2 regions of the Arthrobacter sp. LAR12-1-1.1 genome follow, and region 1 is predicted to be linked to the other one. Evidence: riboswitches for the same ligand, from Rfam matches in the RefSeq annotation. Region 1 holds a riboswitch; the other holds the start of a gene.
The links. Region 1 has a riboswitch for cyclic di-AMP ahead of MRBLAR12_RS11300 (hypothetical protein). Riboswitches for the same ligand answer to the same signal wherever they lie in the genome.
Positions count from the first base shown of each region.

Region 2: another riboswitch for cyclic di-AMP. It lies ahead of MRBLAR12_RS18735 (M23 family metallopeptidase); the one in region 1 lies ahead of MRBLAR12_RS11300 (hypothetical protein).

Region 1 covers NZ_JBEGIG010000013.1:5,523-12,941, reverse strand. The annotation lists gene MRBLAR12_RS11325 (dihydrofolate reductase family protein) at 1-94, shown strand, start outside; gene MRBLAR12_RS11320 (phosphatase PAP2 family protein) at 208-990, shown strand; gene MRBLAR12_RS11315 (DedA family protein) at 993-1,745, shown strand; gene MRBLAR12_RS11310 (response regulator transcription factor) at 1,751-2,428, shown strand; gene MRBLAR12_RS11305 (sensor histidine kinase) at 2,415-3,425, shown strand; gene MRBLAR12_RS11300 (hypothetical protein) at 3,522-4,187, opposite strand; cyclic di-AMP (ydaO/yuaA leader) riboswitch at 4,192-4,395, opposite strand; gene MRBLAR12_RS11295 (hypothetical protein) at 4,566-4,844, shown strand; gene MRBLAR12_RS11290 (cation:proton antiporter) at 4,841-6,055, shown strand; gene MRBLAR12_RS11285 (DNA alkylation repair protein) at 6,106-6,816, opposite strand; gene MRBLAR12_RS11280 (glycoside hydrolase family 16 protein) at 7,208-7,419, shown strand, end outside.
Region 2 covers NZ_JBEGIG010000045.1:17,874-25,292, forward strand. The annotation lists gene MRBLAR12_RS18700 (helicase-associated domain-containing protein) at 1-600, opposite strand, end outside; gene MRBLAR12_RS18705 (hypothetical protein) at 611-844, opposite strand; gene MRBLAR12_RS18710 (cold-shock protein) at 1,022-1,405, shown strand; gene MRBLAR12_RS18715 (DUF3027 domain-containing protein) at 1,414-2,082, shown strand; gene MRBLAR12_RS18720 (MFS transporter) at 2,127-3,470, shown strand; gene serC (phosphoserine transaminase) at 3,536-4,666, opposite strand; gene MRBLAR12_RS18730 (metal-dependent transcriptional regulator) at 5,027-5,722, shown strand; cyclic di-AMP (ydaO/yuaA leader) riboswitch at 5,868-6,087, shown strand; gene MRBLAR12_RS18735 (M23 family metallopeptidase) at 6,092-6,913, shown strand; cyclic di-AMP (ydaO/yuaA leader) riboswitch at 7,051-7,220, shown strand.

The DNA.
Region 1 (7,419 bases):
CATGTTCAAGGACGCCGACAGCAGAGCCCAGCTCCGGCTGTTGGAGACGCACACCTTTGGCAACGGGGTGGCGCTGCTCCGCTACGCCGCGTAGCCGGCGCTGTGGCACGCCCCCGCGGCACTTTCTTAAGCGTTTCTTAAACGCCTGGCGGAAGTGTGGGAGTCGGCGCCTTTTCGGGCGCCCGTTGTCCCGAGCCGGAGGATCCCATGACTGGACCCGTCCCTGTCAAAAGCGTTGAACACGATGCAGCACAGCGCCGCACTGCTGCCGTCCGTCCTGTCGCAGGGCTGCGGCTGTGGGTCCTCCCCCAGGTCCGCCACTGGGTGTTGCTGGGCGTCCTGCTGTCCGCCGCCGTCGTGGCACTGGGCCTGGCGGCGCAGCTGACGCCGGGCTTTAGCGCCGCCGAGCTTGGTGTCGACCAGGACCTCAGCCAGCATCACGCCGCCGCCCTGACCGCCGTCGCGATGGCACTCAACGTCGTGTTTGGACCGGTGGCGGGTCTCGCTCTGATCGGCGCCGCAGCACTCTACATCTGGCTGTTCCGGGGCGGACTGGTCAAGGCCGTGGCCTTCGGCCTCGTGGCTTCGTCCGGGTGGGTGGCGAGTGAATTCTTCAAGATCGTCGTGGCCCGGCAGCGGCCCAGCCCCGCCCTGCTGTTCGATCCCCTGGCTCCGGAAACCGGCTCCAACAGTTTCCCGAGCGGCCACGTGTCCTTTGCGGTGGCACTCGGATTCGCCGTGTACTTCCTGGCCCGCGGAACCCGCTGGGCCAAGGTCACCGCCGTTGGGGCGGCGGCAATGGCGCTCGTCGTTGCCTGGTCGCGGCTGTATATCGGCGTCCACTACCCCACGGATGTCGCGGCTTCGTTCCTGGCCGCGAGCGCAGCGGTGGTCATGCTTGCGGGGTTGTGGAACGTGGTTGCGCCGCGGATGGCCGGCCGGCTTCGTGCCCCGTCCGTCACCCGGTCACTGGGTCCTGAGAGGAATTGAGAATGCACGCCTTGGACGTTTTTTCCTTACTTCCGGCAACAGACAGGGTCGTTCAGGCCGCCGCTGCCGCAGGTACACCCTCACTGCTGGACCCGGCAAGCCTGCTCGCCGGGCTGGGTCCGACCGCTTTGGGCGTCATCGCGCTCATGGTTTTCATTGAATCGGGCGTGCTCTTTCCTTTCCTGCCCGGGGACTCGCTGCTGTTCACCGCAGGCCTTCTGCACCAACAGCTGCAACTGTCGCTGCCGGTGCTGATCGGTGTCGTCACCGCGGCTGCCGTCGCCGGGGACCAGGTCGGCTACATGCTGGGACGGAAATTCGGCCGGCGATGGTTCAAGGACGATGCCCGGATCCTGAAGACAGCGCACCTGACCACTACGGAGGACTTCTTCCGCCGCCACGGCGGGGCCGCCGTCGTGCTGGCCCGCTTCGTCCCGATGGTCAGGACGTTTGCTCCCCTTACCGCCGGGATCGCGCGGTATGAGTACAAGTACTTCACTCTCTGGAATATCACCGGGGCGGCGGCGTGGGCCGTTTCCGTGACGATGCTTGGCACCTGGTTGGGACACTTTGACATCGTCGCCAAGAACATTGACGTCATTGCCGTGGCCATGGTCCTCATCTCCGTGGTGCCTTGGGCGGTGCAGCTCCTCAAGCGCCGCCGCAACAGCCGCACCGCAGCCGCACCGGCCGGCGACACGCCCGCGGGAACCGAGGACGGACTGCGGACTGAGGAAATGGCCGCGGAAGAATAGCTGACATGACTACCGCTGACCGCCCCTCCCTGCTGCTCGTCGAGGACGACGCCGTTCTGGGACCGCTCATCGCCGAGCTCCTGGACCCGGATTACCGGGTCCAGTTGGTCACCAACGGCCGTGATGGCCTCCACCACGGACTGACCGGGGCCTGGGACGTCATGGTGATCGACCGCGGGCTGCCTGTCATGGACGGTATCGCCCTCATCGCGGCTTTACGGTCGAAAGGCATTGCCACGCCCATCCTGATCCTGACCGCGCTGGGCGATGCCGACGAAAAGATCAGGGGTCTGGACGCCGGAGCCAACGATTACGTGACCAAGCCGTTCGACGCCGGCGAACTGGCGGCACGCCTGCGCGCACTGACGCGCACCTTCCCTTCCCCGGCCCCGGCGCCGGTGGCGATCGGGGACTGGGAACTGGATCCGACGCAGCGTTCCGTCCGGTCCGTCTACGGGCACACGGTGTCGCTGACCGCGAAAGAAGGCCAATTGCTCGCAGCCCTGGCCGCGGAACCCGGCCGTGTCTTCACCCGGGACGAACTCCTCGCGGCGTACTTCCACGCCTCGGACCAGCCCGGCGTGATCGATACCTATGTTCATCACCTGCGCCGGAAGATCTCCAAGGCCGTCATCCGCACGGTGCACGGCCTCGGTTACCAGATCGGCGATGCCCATGAGTAACGGCGGGACCGCAGGAAATCCGGACCACTCCATTCTGCGCAAGGCCTCGCTCAAGGTCGCGCTGCGGATCAGCGCCGCGTGCGCGGTAATGGTTCTCGGGCTGCTCGCTGCCACGGCGCTGTACCTCATGAATCAACTCGCCCATCCAGAAGTGCCGGGCTCGGCGGCGGCCGGGACGGCCTACGCGTACCTGGACTCCAAAGATGTCCTCGAAGCCATGGTCATCGCCGGGGTGGCGGGAATCTTGCTGGCCGGCATCGTCGGGTGGCTCAGCGCGCGCAGCGCCATCCGTCCCCTCGGTGATGCCTTGGCCAGGCAGCGGCGCTTCGTCCAGGACGCGAGCCACGAACTGCGCACGCCCTTGACCATCCTGGACACCAGGATCCAGCTTGCCCAGCGCAATACCGTGCCCGGCTCCAGGCAAGGCCACGACCTGGCCCGGATCCGGGAGGACGCAGCAACGCTGACCGGGATTGTCAACGAACTGCTCCTCGCGGCAACAGCGGAAGTCCCGGACCGCTCCGCACCGCCTGCCGACCTTGCCGACACCGCCGCCAGCGTCGCCGGGAGCCTCCAGCTGGTGGCAGAGCAGCGCAAGGTGGCCGTGGACTTCGTAGCCGATGCCCGGCCGCTGGCCCGGATCGAGAATAATGCGCTGCGCCGTGCCGTGCTTGCCCTGGCGGACAACGCCCTCGCCCACACGCCCCCGGGCGGCCGGGTGTCCATCACGACCTCGATCGAGCAGAACCGCGCCGTGATCACGGTGGCGGACACGGGGACCGGAATCACCGGCGTCGATCAGACCCGGATCTTTGACCGCTTCGTACGGACCGCCAGCACAGGCAGTGCACACGGACAGCGAAGCTTTGGCATCGGTCTGGCCTTGGTCAGGGAGATCGCCGTCGCTGCGGGCGGCGCCGTTGAGGTGGCCGCGACAGGTGCCGAGGGGACGGTCATGAAGTTGACGCTTCCACTGGCCGGGCGGGGGAATCCCTGAGAACTATATGTACAGGAAAGACCGGCGATCGATTGCCCCCAAGGGAATCGATCACCGGTCTTTCCGGACTTTCCGGCCCGGAAGAGGCAGCGCGGCTTAGGCGCGGACGAAGGTGACGCCGCCGGTCGCCGTGAGCCATGACAGCGGGTGGACCATCGTCTGGTTCTTTCCGTTCATGCCGCCACTGACCACCTGGCCGTTGCCGGCGTAGATGGCAACGTGGCCGGACTGGACCACCATGTCGCCGGGCTGCGGGGTGCCCACAACGGTTCCGAGGCCAAGGAACGCCCGGGGACCAATGTTGCCAACCGGCTTGCCTGCCGCGCCAAGGGCCTTTTCGACCATGGCGGTGCAGTCCTGGGTGATGCCCACCTGGCTGTAAGCGGCCGAGAGCATGATGGCGTTGCGTCCGCCGGCAGCGGGCGCCGCGGCCGGCGCGGCCGCCGGAGCGGCCTGCACCTGCACGGTTGCCTTCGGTGCTGCTGCAGGCGCAGCGGCGGGAGCCGGCGCCGCGGCAACGGGCTGTTCGATGACCGGCGCTGCGACGGTAGCTACCGCGGGGCGGTCAAAGCTGATCTTGACGCTTGAGTCGGCGTTCACGGGGGCGCTGACCAGTCCCGTGACGTCCACGTTGGACGCCGGAGCGGAGTCCCGCTGAGCAGGTGCTGCGGCTGCGTTGGCTGCCATTCCGCTGGTGAGGACCAGGCCGGATGCGGCGGCGAGGACGGCCGTATGGCGCACAAAAGTACTGATTGAAGACATGAATGTAGCCTCTCCCAATGCCTGCGAGGTGAGCTGTCGGATTCGGATGGGAGGCACCCGGCCGCACTCCCGGGCCCGTCGTTGCGGGCACTGTGCGGCTTCACCCCAAGGCCTGCGAAATCAGCAGGCCAAAAGTGGTTTCCCCGTCTCTGCCGGTCGTTGATGCGAGTTACCCCCGGGCCGCGGCAGAGTTAGGCAATCGGCTGGGGAGCGCCCGTATCGGAGACAACAGGCACTCATCCACCGTAACGCGATCCGCATGCAAAAGTCACATTCAGGTAACGGCGGCCACAGAACGGTCCGGCAATTGCCCATGGGGCGGCGCCGCATCCGAACGTAGGATGATGCCATCAGCACACGCCGAAGCGGAGGCCCGAAATGAACAGCCACTGTGTCGCCATCTGCCAGTTGAGCAATCAGCCACAGGAGGATTTCGACGTCAACACCGAGCTGCTGATCCTGGACGGCCGGGACGTCCACGTGACCACCTGGGACGCGGAACCGCGCGACGGAGGTTTCGACGAGCACGTCCTGAATGACCGGGTGGACGCACTTGGGTACATGGTTGTCAATGACTGGGCGTTCCTGGACGGGAAAGCCTACGCCGTGGTGGAGCGGCGGTCGGGCCCTGGGCCCGCCCGCAGCGGCGAGCCGTGACATTCCTGTCCCTGGCGCTGATCGCCGTCGTCGCCCTGGCCGGACCCCTGCTGGCGCTGCCGGCGCGCTGGCGGTTGCCGGTGATGCTGGGCGAACTGTTGGCCGGCATCGCGATCGGACGCTCAGGCCTGGCCCTGGTTGATCCTGCGGACCCGACGTTTATCCTGCTGGCCAACATCGGGTTCGCGCTGATGATGTTTGTGGCCGGAACCCATGTTCCCGTGAGGGATCCGCAGATCCGCTCCGCCCTCGGCAATGGCTCCCGCCGGGCTATTGCGGCCGCGGCGGCAGCGGTGGCGGTCGGAACCGGGATCGGTCTGCTCTTCGGGACTGGACATGCTCCCCTCTACGCAGTGCTGCTGGCGTCCTCGTCGGCCGCCCTGGTCCTTCCGATCATCGATTCGCTGCGCCTCGGCGGACCCGATGTCGTCGCCATGACCGCGCAGGTGGCCATCGCCGACATAGCCTGCATTGTGGCGTTGCCGCTCCTCGTGGATCCGCCCAACGCAGGCCGCGCGGCGCTGGGCGTGCTTACGGTGACCGGCTGCGCGGTGGTGCTCTATTTCGTCTTGCGCTGGCTGGAGCGCAGGGGAATCCGCGCTCGCGTGCACCAACTCTCGGAAAGCCGCAAGTTTGCCCTGGAGCTGAGGAGCCAGCTGGCCGTTCTCTTCGCCCTGGCCGCAGTCGCGACATGGAGCAATGTGTCCGTGATGTTGGCAGGCTTTTCCTTCGGCCTGGTGGTGGCCGCCGTCGGCGAACCGCGGCGGCTGGCCCGGCAACTGTTCGCCCTCAGCGACGGTTTCCTTAGTCCGGTGTTCTTCGTCTGGCTGGGTGCATCGCTGACGCTCAAGGACCTGGCCGGACATCCGGAGATGATTGCCCTCGGCGTGGTCCTGGGAGTAGGGACCCTGCTGACGCACGCCGGCCTGGCGTTCCTGGGTCTCCCGCTGCCCCTCGGGGTGTTGTCGGCGGCCCAACTTGGCGTGCCGGTTGCGGCGGCGAGCATCGGCACACAGCTTCAGGTCCTGCTCCCGGGCGAGGCAGCGGCCCTGCTGGTCGGCGCTCTAGTCACCATAGCCGCGAGCGCCGTCGCCGGGTCACGGGCGGCGAGGGCTTTCGCGCTGCCTGCAAATGCCGACGGCAGATCCGGCGATGCCGGCAGCGCCGTCGGACAGGGCGATCCGGGCGGTCCCGGAGATCCGAAAGTCTGAAAGTCCGCAGCTCTGAACGCGGGCCGGGCCCGCGGGGAACGGTCGGATGGTCACTCTCCAACGGACGTGAATTGCAGCTCCGGCCTCGTCTTTGCCATCTCGGCCAGGACCCGGGAAACCGCGTCCCGGTCCGCAGCGCCGTCGGCGTCGGCGTCGAACGTCCCGCGAGCCTCGCCGAGCACCGCATTCGCGTGCCGGACAAATCTGTCCCAGTCCCCCGCGCCCGCGCGCAGCGCCAGCAGCGGCGAAAGCAGCGCGGCCCGGCGCAGCCAGGCATCGGGCTCGCGCACCCACCGGTCCAGCACGCTGTCAGCCCGCACCCTGGCCATCATGTCGAGCCCGCCCACCAAGGGCCCGACGACGTCGACGGCGAGCGGATCCACGAGGTCCCGCACCTGCGCCTCCCGGATGAAGCCCTCCAGCCGGGTGAGGTCGGAGTTGGTCAGCAGCTTCACATTGGCCTGCAGCAGGACCACTGCGGCCAGCCGGCGCTCGAAAACCGGTGCCGCCCCCAGTTCCGAGCCCCACAATTCGGAGCCCCACAGTTCGGAGCTCAGCGCGGTGACCTGATCGTGGGACAGCCCTGGATAGCGGCGGCCGGCATCCCGGACCGTCCCGCGCACGGCACCCACGGAGGTGCCGTAGAACCGGAGGCCTCTGCCTCCTGGCTCCATTTCCAGCCGCGACTGCAGCTCGTCCGCACGGCGCCAGGAACCTTCCCGCTGCAGCGAGAGGTCGATGAACTCGCCAGCATCACTCACCCGACCATTCTTTCGTGTGGGCGCAGGGGAATGCCGTGAACACGTCCGGAGAGGTTTGCGGGTCAAGGTAACGGTCCGGTAACGTGGGCCACTGGCCGTGAAGGCCTGGCCCGAATGCAGGGCCCCGGACCGCCCCTTTTAGGGCCCGGTTGCGCCGTTCGGCGTCTGCTCGCCCATGCTCTTGCAGCAGGGCCGGATGAAGCTTCCCGCACTCGCCGCCGCCTTGGCAGCGACGGTTGTGTGTGCCAGTCACAAAGCCCGGAGGGGTCCGTTGTTCCAGAAAACGCCGTTCAAGAAATCACCGCTCAGCAAATCACGGTTCAGTCAAGCACAGCCGAAGACACCAGGCTTCAAGACACCACAGCTCCACAAACTAGCGATTGCGCTGAGCTTGGGCGCACTGTCGCTGGCCGGGTGCAGCGTCGCCCCCACCACCGGCGCCGGGGCCCCATCCCCAACCACCCAGGCCTCGGGTTCTGCCGCGGCCTTCACGTCGTCGGCGGCCACCAAGGCCTCGCGTCCTGCCGCGGCTTCCACGTCCTCGGCGCCCGCAGCGCCTGAGTCGGCGGCGCCGTCTGCTCCCAAACCCGTCGGCGGTCCCGC
Region 2 (7,419 bases), on a different contig from region 1:
CGATTCCGGTGTTGCCGTCCAGTGCTGCAGCGACAGGGCCGCTTCCATCGGCGTCGTGGCGGGGGAGATGGACGCCCCGGCGCGGTGCAGTTCCCCCACCAGCTGCACCACGCGCTGCGCAAAGGCCGGCTGGAGCCGCACGAGTTCGGTGTAGCTGCGCCCCAGTCCCGCCGGGTAGATGCCGATCACATCCTTGAGGCTGCCTACCGGGAGGTAGTGGCGCTGCTTGGCGGCGGCGGGGGCGGCACCGTGCGGGGGATCGGCGCGGTGGACGAGGGCCAGGTCCTGCAGGGAATGGAGGAGCCGGTCGATGGCGGCAGCCGAGGAGCCGTTGATCAGTTTCTTCAGCATCGCCGCCGAGGCGCTGTGCCCGGTATCGGCGTTGGTGCACAGGTGCAGGGTTTCCAGGACCTGCATCTGTGGACGGTTAAGCCGCTCGAGCGCCCGCTGGACGCTGACGCGTCCGCTGGCACGGGCGGCGAGGGCGGGGAAGTCCGGGACGCCGGGAGAAATCAGGTCCGGCCGCGCGGAGAACAGGGCACGCAGCGACTCGTCGCTTCGTGCCTGAAGTTCCTTGCTCAGCGCGCGGATGAGGGACATCGCTCCAACGTTACCTTTCGCCGGGCCCGCGCGGGCGGCGCCGTGCGGCCACCGCGTCTACAACGAGCGCCAGCATGAGCAGGAATGCCACCGGGAGCCCGTAGAGGGCCGTTGAGGTAATCCAGGCGGGCGCCACGACATTGTTGAAGGCCATGGCCATGACAGCGCCGACGGCGGCAAGGGACAGCACAGCAAGGGTGGCCGCGATGATCATCAGAGGCCGCCGGTAACGCGTCAGTGTCATGTGGGCAACGCTAACAGTCCAGCATCGCCCGCGCCTCACGCCGTTAAAGTGAACCAGGCAGGATAACCTTGGAGGTACAGACCAACACGGTCCGGGCAGTCATACCCTGAACCCGCGTATCCATGCGGATGCGGTGACCGCCGGCCGTGTCCCCGCAGAACGAAGAAGGTTGATTACGTGCCTACCGGCAAGGTCAAGTGGTATGACAAGGAAAAAGGCTTCGGATTCCTCGCGGGCGAGGACGGCCAGGAGGTCTTCCTGCCCAAGTCCGCGCTGCCCGAGGGTGTCACGGAGCTCAAGGCCGGAACGCGCGTTGAATTTGGTGTAGCCGACGGACGCAAGGGTGCCCAGGCCCTGGGCCTGCGCGTGCTGGACAAGACACCGTCTATCGCCAAGGCAAAGCGGCCCAGTGCCAGGGACCTTGCCCCGCTGGTGCAGGACCTCGTCAGCGTGCTGGACAACCTGTCCGGGACCCTGTCCGCGGGCAAGTACCCGGAAGGCAACAAGGGCAAGGCGATCGCAGCGGCCCTCCGTAAGGTTGCCGACGAGCTGGACGTATAAGGCTCTTGATGACTCAGGAACCTGATCGGTTGCCGGCGCCGGATGCCGGATCCACCCTGCCTGCCGGATCCAAGACAGCAGGCTCAAAGCAGGGAACGCGCCCGCGCGCCGGCGTGCCCTTCTGGCGCACCGGCAAGCCCGACGCCTTCCTGGCCGCCGCCGTCGACGTCGCCCGTACCGCGGTGGAAGGCATTGCTCCCGCCGAGCAGATCGGCGAGCACATCGGTGCCCGCAGCGAAGGCGACCGCCTGGTGACCCATCTCTTCGAATCCAGGCTGCCCGGGTACCTGGGCTGGCAGTGGTACGCCGTACTGACCCGCAACTCGCGGTCCAAGGTGGTCACGGTGGATGAACTCGGCCTGCTGCCCTCCGAAGACTCCGTCCTGGCGCCGGCGTGGATTCCGTGGGCTGAGCGGGTCCGCCCGGAAGACGCACAAGATGACGAGGCCGCCGACGAGGCGTCCGGCTCCCCAACGCCGTCGCCGGCGTCGGCCCCAGGCCAGCAGGATACAGACCAGCAGGATACAGACCAGCAGGATACAGACCAGTCGGATACTGACCAGCAGGATACGCACGATACAGACCAGCAGGGTACTGCCGACCAGGATGCTGCCGAGCCCGGCGCCTCGGAGACCGACGACGACGAGCGGGAACGCTCTGCGGGCGAGGCCGACTAACGGTTGAAAACGTCCGGGAGCGTGTCTGGGGAGGGCTGGGGCTGATGTCCACGTTCAAGTCCCTGCACATCCTGAACTACCGCATCTGGTTCATCGGTGCGCTCATCTCCAACATTGGCACCTGGATGCAGCGCACCGCCCAGGACTGGCTGGTGTTCGCCCACCTGACGGCGCACGATGCCGGGGCGGTGGGGATCACGATGGCCCTGCAGTTGGGCCCGCAGCTCTTCCTGGCGCCCGTGGCCGGACTTCTCGCCGACCGCTTCAACCGTAAGCGGCTCCTGGTGCTGACTCAGTCCGCAATGGCGCTGCTGAGCGCCGGACTGGGCATCCTGGTGGTCTCGGGCGCGGCGCAGCTCTGGCACGTCTACGCTTTCGCCCTAATGCTCGGGGTGGTCTCCGCCCTGGACGCTCCCGTGCGGCAGACCTTCGTCTCGGAACTGGTCCAGGACGACTACCTCCCCAATGCCGTGGCCCTCAACAGTGCTTCCTTCAACGTCGCCCGGATGATAGGCCCGGCAGTCGCCGGCGTGCTCACTGCCGTTGTCGGGCCCGGCTGGGTCTTCCTCATCAACACGCTCACCTTCGTGGCCATGTTGGTGAGCCTGGCGAAAATCCCGGCCGCGTCGCTGCGGCGGCTGCCGCGGGCACGGGCGGGCAAGGGCAGGATCCGGGAGGGTCTGCGCTATGTCAGGTTCCGTCCGGACCTCGTCGTGGTGCTCGTAGCGATCTTCATCGTGGGAACCCTGGGGCTGAACTTCGCCCTGTTCATTGCGGCCATGGTGGGTAAGGAATTCGGCCTCGACGCGGGGGCCTTCGGCCTGATGAATTCGATCATGGCCATCGGATCCGTCGCCGGGGCGCTGTTGTCCGCCGGCCGCGGCAAGCCCCGGCTGCGGGTCATTTTCGGGGCGGCAGCGGCCTTCGGCGTAACCTCCGGCATCGCCGCGATGGCCCCAAACTACTTCTGGTACGGCGTTGCTCTGGTGCCCGTGGGTCTGTTCGCCATCACCATGATGACGAGCGCCAACGGGTACGTCCAGACCACCACGGACCCCGTAATGCGGGGCCGGGTGATGGCCCTCTACATGGCAATTTTCATGGGCGGAACTCCCATTGGGGCGCCGCTCGTCGGCTGGGTGGCAAACACCGCCGGCCCCCGCTGGTCCATGGCGGTTGCGGCGGGCGCCGGCCTGCTGGCGGCCCTGATCGGGCTGGTGTGGATCATCCGGGCGAAGCACCTGCGGCTCCACTTCAACCGTCGCGCGCGCGGGCTGCGGTACTTCCACGTCGAAAGCGGGACCGGTCCAGCCGGCGCCAGCCCTGGTTCCCAGCCGGGTGCGCGGCGCGGCTCACAACAGAATGTGCAGCCGGGCGGACCGGCCTGAAACGATGACGGCGCCGCCGCGGCCTGAGTTCTCATGGGCCGTGACGGCGCCGCCGGGCGCTGAGGCTACTTTTTCAGTTCAGCCACGACGAAATCGATGCACTCGAGCAGTGCCGAGACGTCGTCCGGCTCGATCGCCACGAAGGTGGCGATGCGCAGCTGGTTGCGGCCCAGCTTGCGGTACGGCTCGGTGTCGACGACGCCGTTCGCGCGGAGCACCTTGGCGATGGCCGAGGCATCGATCGATTCGTCGAAGTCGATCGTGGCGATCACGTTGGAACGGTCCTCGGCCTTGGCCACGAACGGCGTGGCGTAGCCGGACGCCTCGGCCCAGCGGTAGATGCGGCCGGCGGAATCCGCGGTCCGGGCGGCTGCGAAGTCCAGGCCGCCGTTGGCGTTCAGCCACTGCACCTGGGCATCCAGGGTCACCAGGGTGGCCAGCGCCGGGGTGTTGTAGGTCTGGTTGAGCCGGGAGTTGTCGATCGCCGTCTGGAGGTCCAGGAAGTCGGGGATCCAGCGGTTGCCGGCCTTGATCCGTGCCGCCCGCTCCAGCGCCGCGGGGGAAAACAGGCCCAGCCACAGGCCGCCGTCGGACGCGAAGTTCTTCTGCGGCGCGAAGTAGTACACGTCGGACTCCGCCACGTCCACGTCCAGCCCGCCCGCGGCCGAGGTCGCGTCCACCAGCACCAGCGACCCCTCGTCGGCGCCTGCCACGCGCTGGACGGGGGCAGCCACGCCGGTTGAGGTTTCGTTCTGCGGCCACGCATAGACGTCGACGCCGGCCTCCGCCCGGGCGGAGGGGCGGGTGCCGGGTTCGGCCTTGATAATGGAGGACTCGGCGAGGAACGGCGCCTTGTTGGTGGCCGAGGCAAACTTCGAGCCGAACTCGCCGAAGGACAGGTGCTGCGCCTTGTTCTCTACGAGTCCGAAGCTGGCGATGTCCCAGAACGCGGTGGATCCGCCCACACCGAGCACGACTTCATAGCCTTCGGGCGCGCGGAAGAAATCGCTGAGGCCGCTGCGTACCGAGCCGACCAGGTTTTTCACCGGTGCCTGGCGGTGCGAGGTCCCCAGCAGCTTCGCCGATGCCGCGGCGAGGGCGTCCATCTGTTCCGGTCGGACCTTGGACGGGCCGGCGCCGAACCGTCCGTCCTTGGGCAGGAGGTTGGCGGGGATCGTGACGCTCGTGTCGCTCACAGTGGCTCCAATTTTCGGCGGGTTCGTAGCGTGGCTGGGAGGTGGCCTGGCAGGGATGGCTACAACGGACACCCCTTTTTCATTCTGCCTGTTCTATTTTGCCTGTTTCATTCTGCCTGACGGGTCCCGGCGATATGGAAAAAGGCCTGTCACAGTCAGGTCATTGAGACGCCGGGGGCTGCCGGCCTACGGGCGCCGGGAGGGCAGTCCCGGGCCGAACGAAAATTATCCGGAGTAATTCAAAATAGGCTAGGCTGGCATGCGAACGTACGGCGGATCCCGCCAGGGCGCATCCTGCATGCAGCCCGCACGCGGTACGGTGGGAATGACGCAAGGACTGCGCTCGAGGAGCTGAGCTGAATGACGGATCTGATCGATACCACGGAGATGTATCTTCGGACCATTCTGGAACTTGAAGAAGAAAACATCGTTGCCCTCCGTGCCCGCATCGCCGAACGGCTCCGCCACTCCGGCCCCACCGTTTCCCAGACCATCGGCCGCATGGAGCGTGACGGGCTTGTGGTTGTTTCCGGTGACCGGCACCTTGAACTGACCGAAACCGGGCGGAAACGCGCCATCGGTGTCATGCGCAAGCACCGCCTCGCCGAACGACTGCTCGCGGACGTGATCGGACTCGACTGGGCCTACGTCCATGAGGAAGCGTGCCGCTGGGAGCATGTCATGAGCGAACGCGTCGAGCGCCGAATCTTCGAGATGCTCAACCACCCGACAGTTTCGCCCTACGGAAACCCCATTCCGGGGCTGGCAGATCTTGGCGGGGTGCCCAATGGTGCCCCCGCGGACAGGGCGGTAAACCTCCTGGAGGCCATGGCCGGTTACGGTGCGGGTTCGCGGATCACGGTCAACCGGCTCGCGGAGCCGATCCAGGTGGAGCCGGAGCTTCTGGCCCAGCTCGACGAAGGCGGAATCCGGCCTGGCGCGCTGGTCTCGCTGGAGCGTGTGGGGGAGTACATCTCGGTCCGCGTCCCCGATATCGAGGGAGCCCTGGAACTGCCGCCCGAGGTTGCCGCGCACGTCTTTGTAACGGTCGCCTGACCGGCCGCAACGGGCCGGTTGTGGGACGACCCATGAGTTCTGCACAGTTGCGATTACGGATTTATCACCGGGCGGCTTAATCCCCTATAGTTAGTGGCCAGTACCGATACCAAAGCGTTACCTGATCCGAAGCCGAGCCCTGCCAGCGGATTAGTCGCTGAACCACCTTCTGGCAGGGGCGGGGGAACCACTTTCGGCTGCTACTTAAGCAGCCTTGGGGTGAAGTCCGTCAGCGGCAAGCAGCTTCCACCGAAGGATCCCCTGGGGATACCCCTGTGCCTGGCTGCTTGCAACGGCGGACCGGGTCTTTGATCTCTCTGACCCGAATCCGACAGCTAACTTCGCAGGCTCTCCAGAGAGGAACCGTTCTTGACCACCCAGACCGCCAGGGGCCGTCGCCGCGCGACCGGTCCCGCTCCGGAGCCGCGTCCCGTCGTCGCGCATATGGCCGAACGCCCGCGCGACGCGCACCGCGATGAACGGCGTCGCCGGCGCAGTCCGTTCCGTCAGGTAACGGAGTTTGCCTCGGCCAGCGGAGTCGGGCAGAAAGCCGGGATCGCCCTGGCCGCAACTGGTCTGGTTCTCACCGTGACGGTCCCCGTCACGAGCCCCGTGATGGCCTCCAATCCCGGCGGATCCGGCGCTCTCTCGGCCGCCGTTCAGCCGGATGTCACCGCCGCTGCCGCGGCAAAGGTCGACTTCAGCCGCACTGCCGTCACCACGAAGGGCGATCCGGACGGGAAGCTCAAGCAGCTGCTGAGCGCCCAGTCTGTGGGCAGCATCACCCGCGCCGCATCGGCGGGCACACTTGGCGGGCCGCTGGATCAGCTGGTCACGGCATCGCCCTACGGCTACCGCGTCAGCCCCATTACCGGAGGCGCGGGGGAGTTCCACCGCGGCCAGGATTTCGCTGCCCAGTGCGGCACGGCGGTCCATGCAGCCGCCAGCGGCACCGTGACCTTCAATGGATGGCATCCCTTCGGCGGTGGAAACCGGGTGGTCATCGACCACGGTAACGGCCTGGAGACCACGTACAACCACCTGTCCTCTGCCTCGGTCGAGGTCGGCCAGAAGGTATCGCGCGGTGACGTCGTCGCCATGAGCGGAACCACCGGCGCCTCCACGGGCTGCCACCTCCACTTTGAAGTGATGGTCAACGGCGACGTCGTTGACCCCCTCGGCTGGCTCTAACAAAGACGATGGACCACTCTCAGATTCTTGTGACACGCCGTGATCTGAATGTGACATTGGGTCCGGACTCCTGTAGGGTTTGAAGCACGCCAACTTTTCCGAAGTTGGCGCTCTTGAGTGGATTGCCTAGCTCTGCCACCGCTCAAGGTCCGTTCGCATTACATCGTCTGGCAGGGGCGGGGGAACCAATTTTGGCCTTCGAAAGAAGGCCTTGGGGTTAAGTCGCAAAGCTTCCCAGGAAGCAGCGCGGCCGGGTGACTCCCATCCGAATCCGACAGCTCACCTCGTAGGCATTGGGAGAGGCTACTTTCGTGTCTTCACGCCACAATTCTGCGCGCATGCGCACCGGCGAGGCTCTTTTGAGCCCGCTGGAATCCACATCACGTGCCGCCCTTGCCGGCGCCCGGATTGGATCACGTTCCGCAGGCTCATTCTCTACCGAGCCCGGACAGCATGCAGTTTCCGCTTTTGGCGCGTCTTCGCAGTACACCCTTCGCTAAGTAACC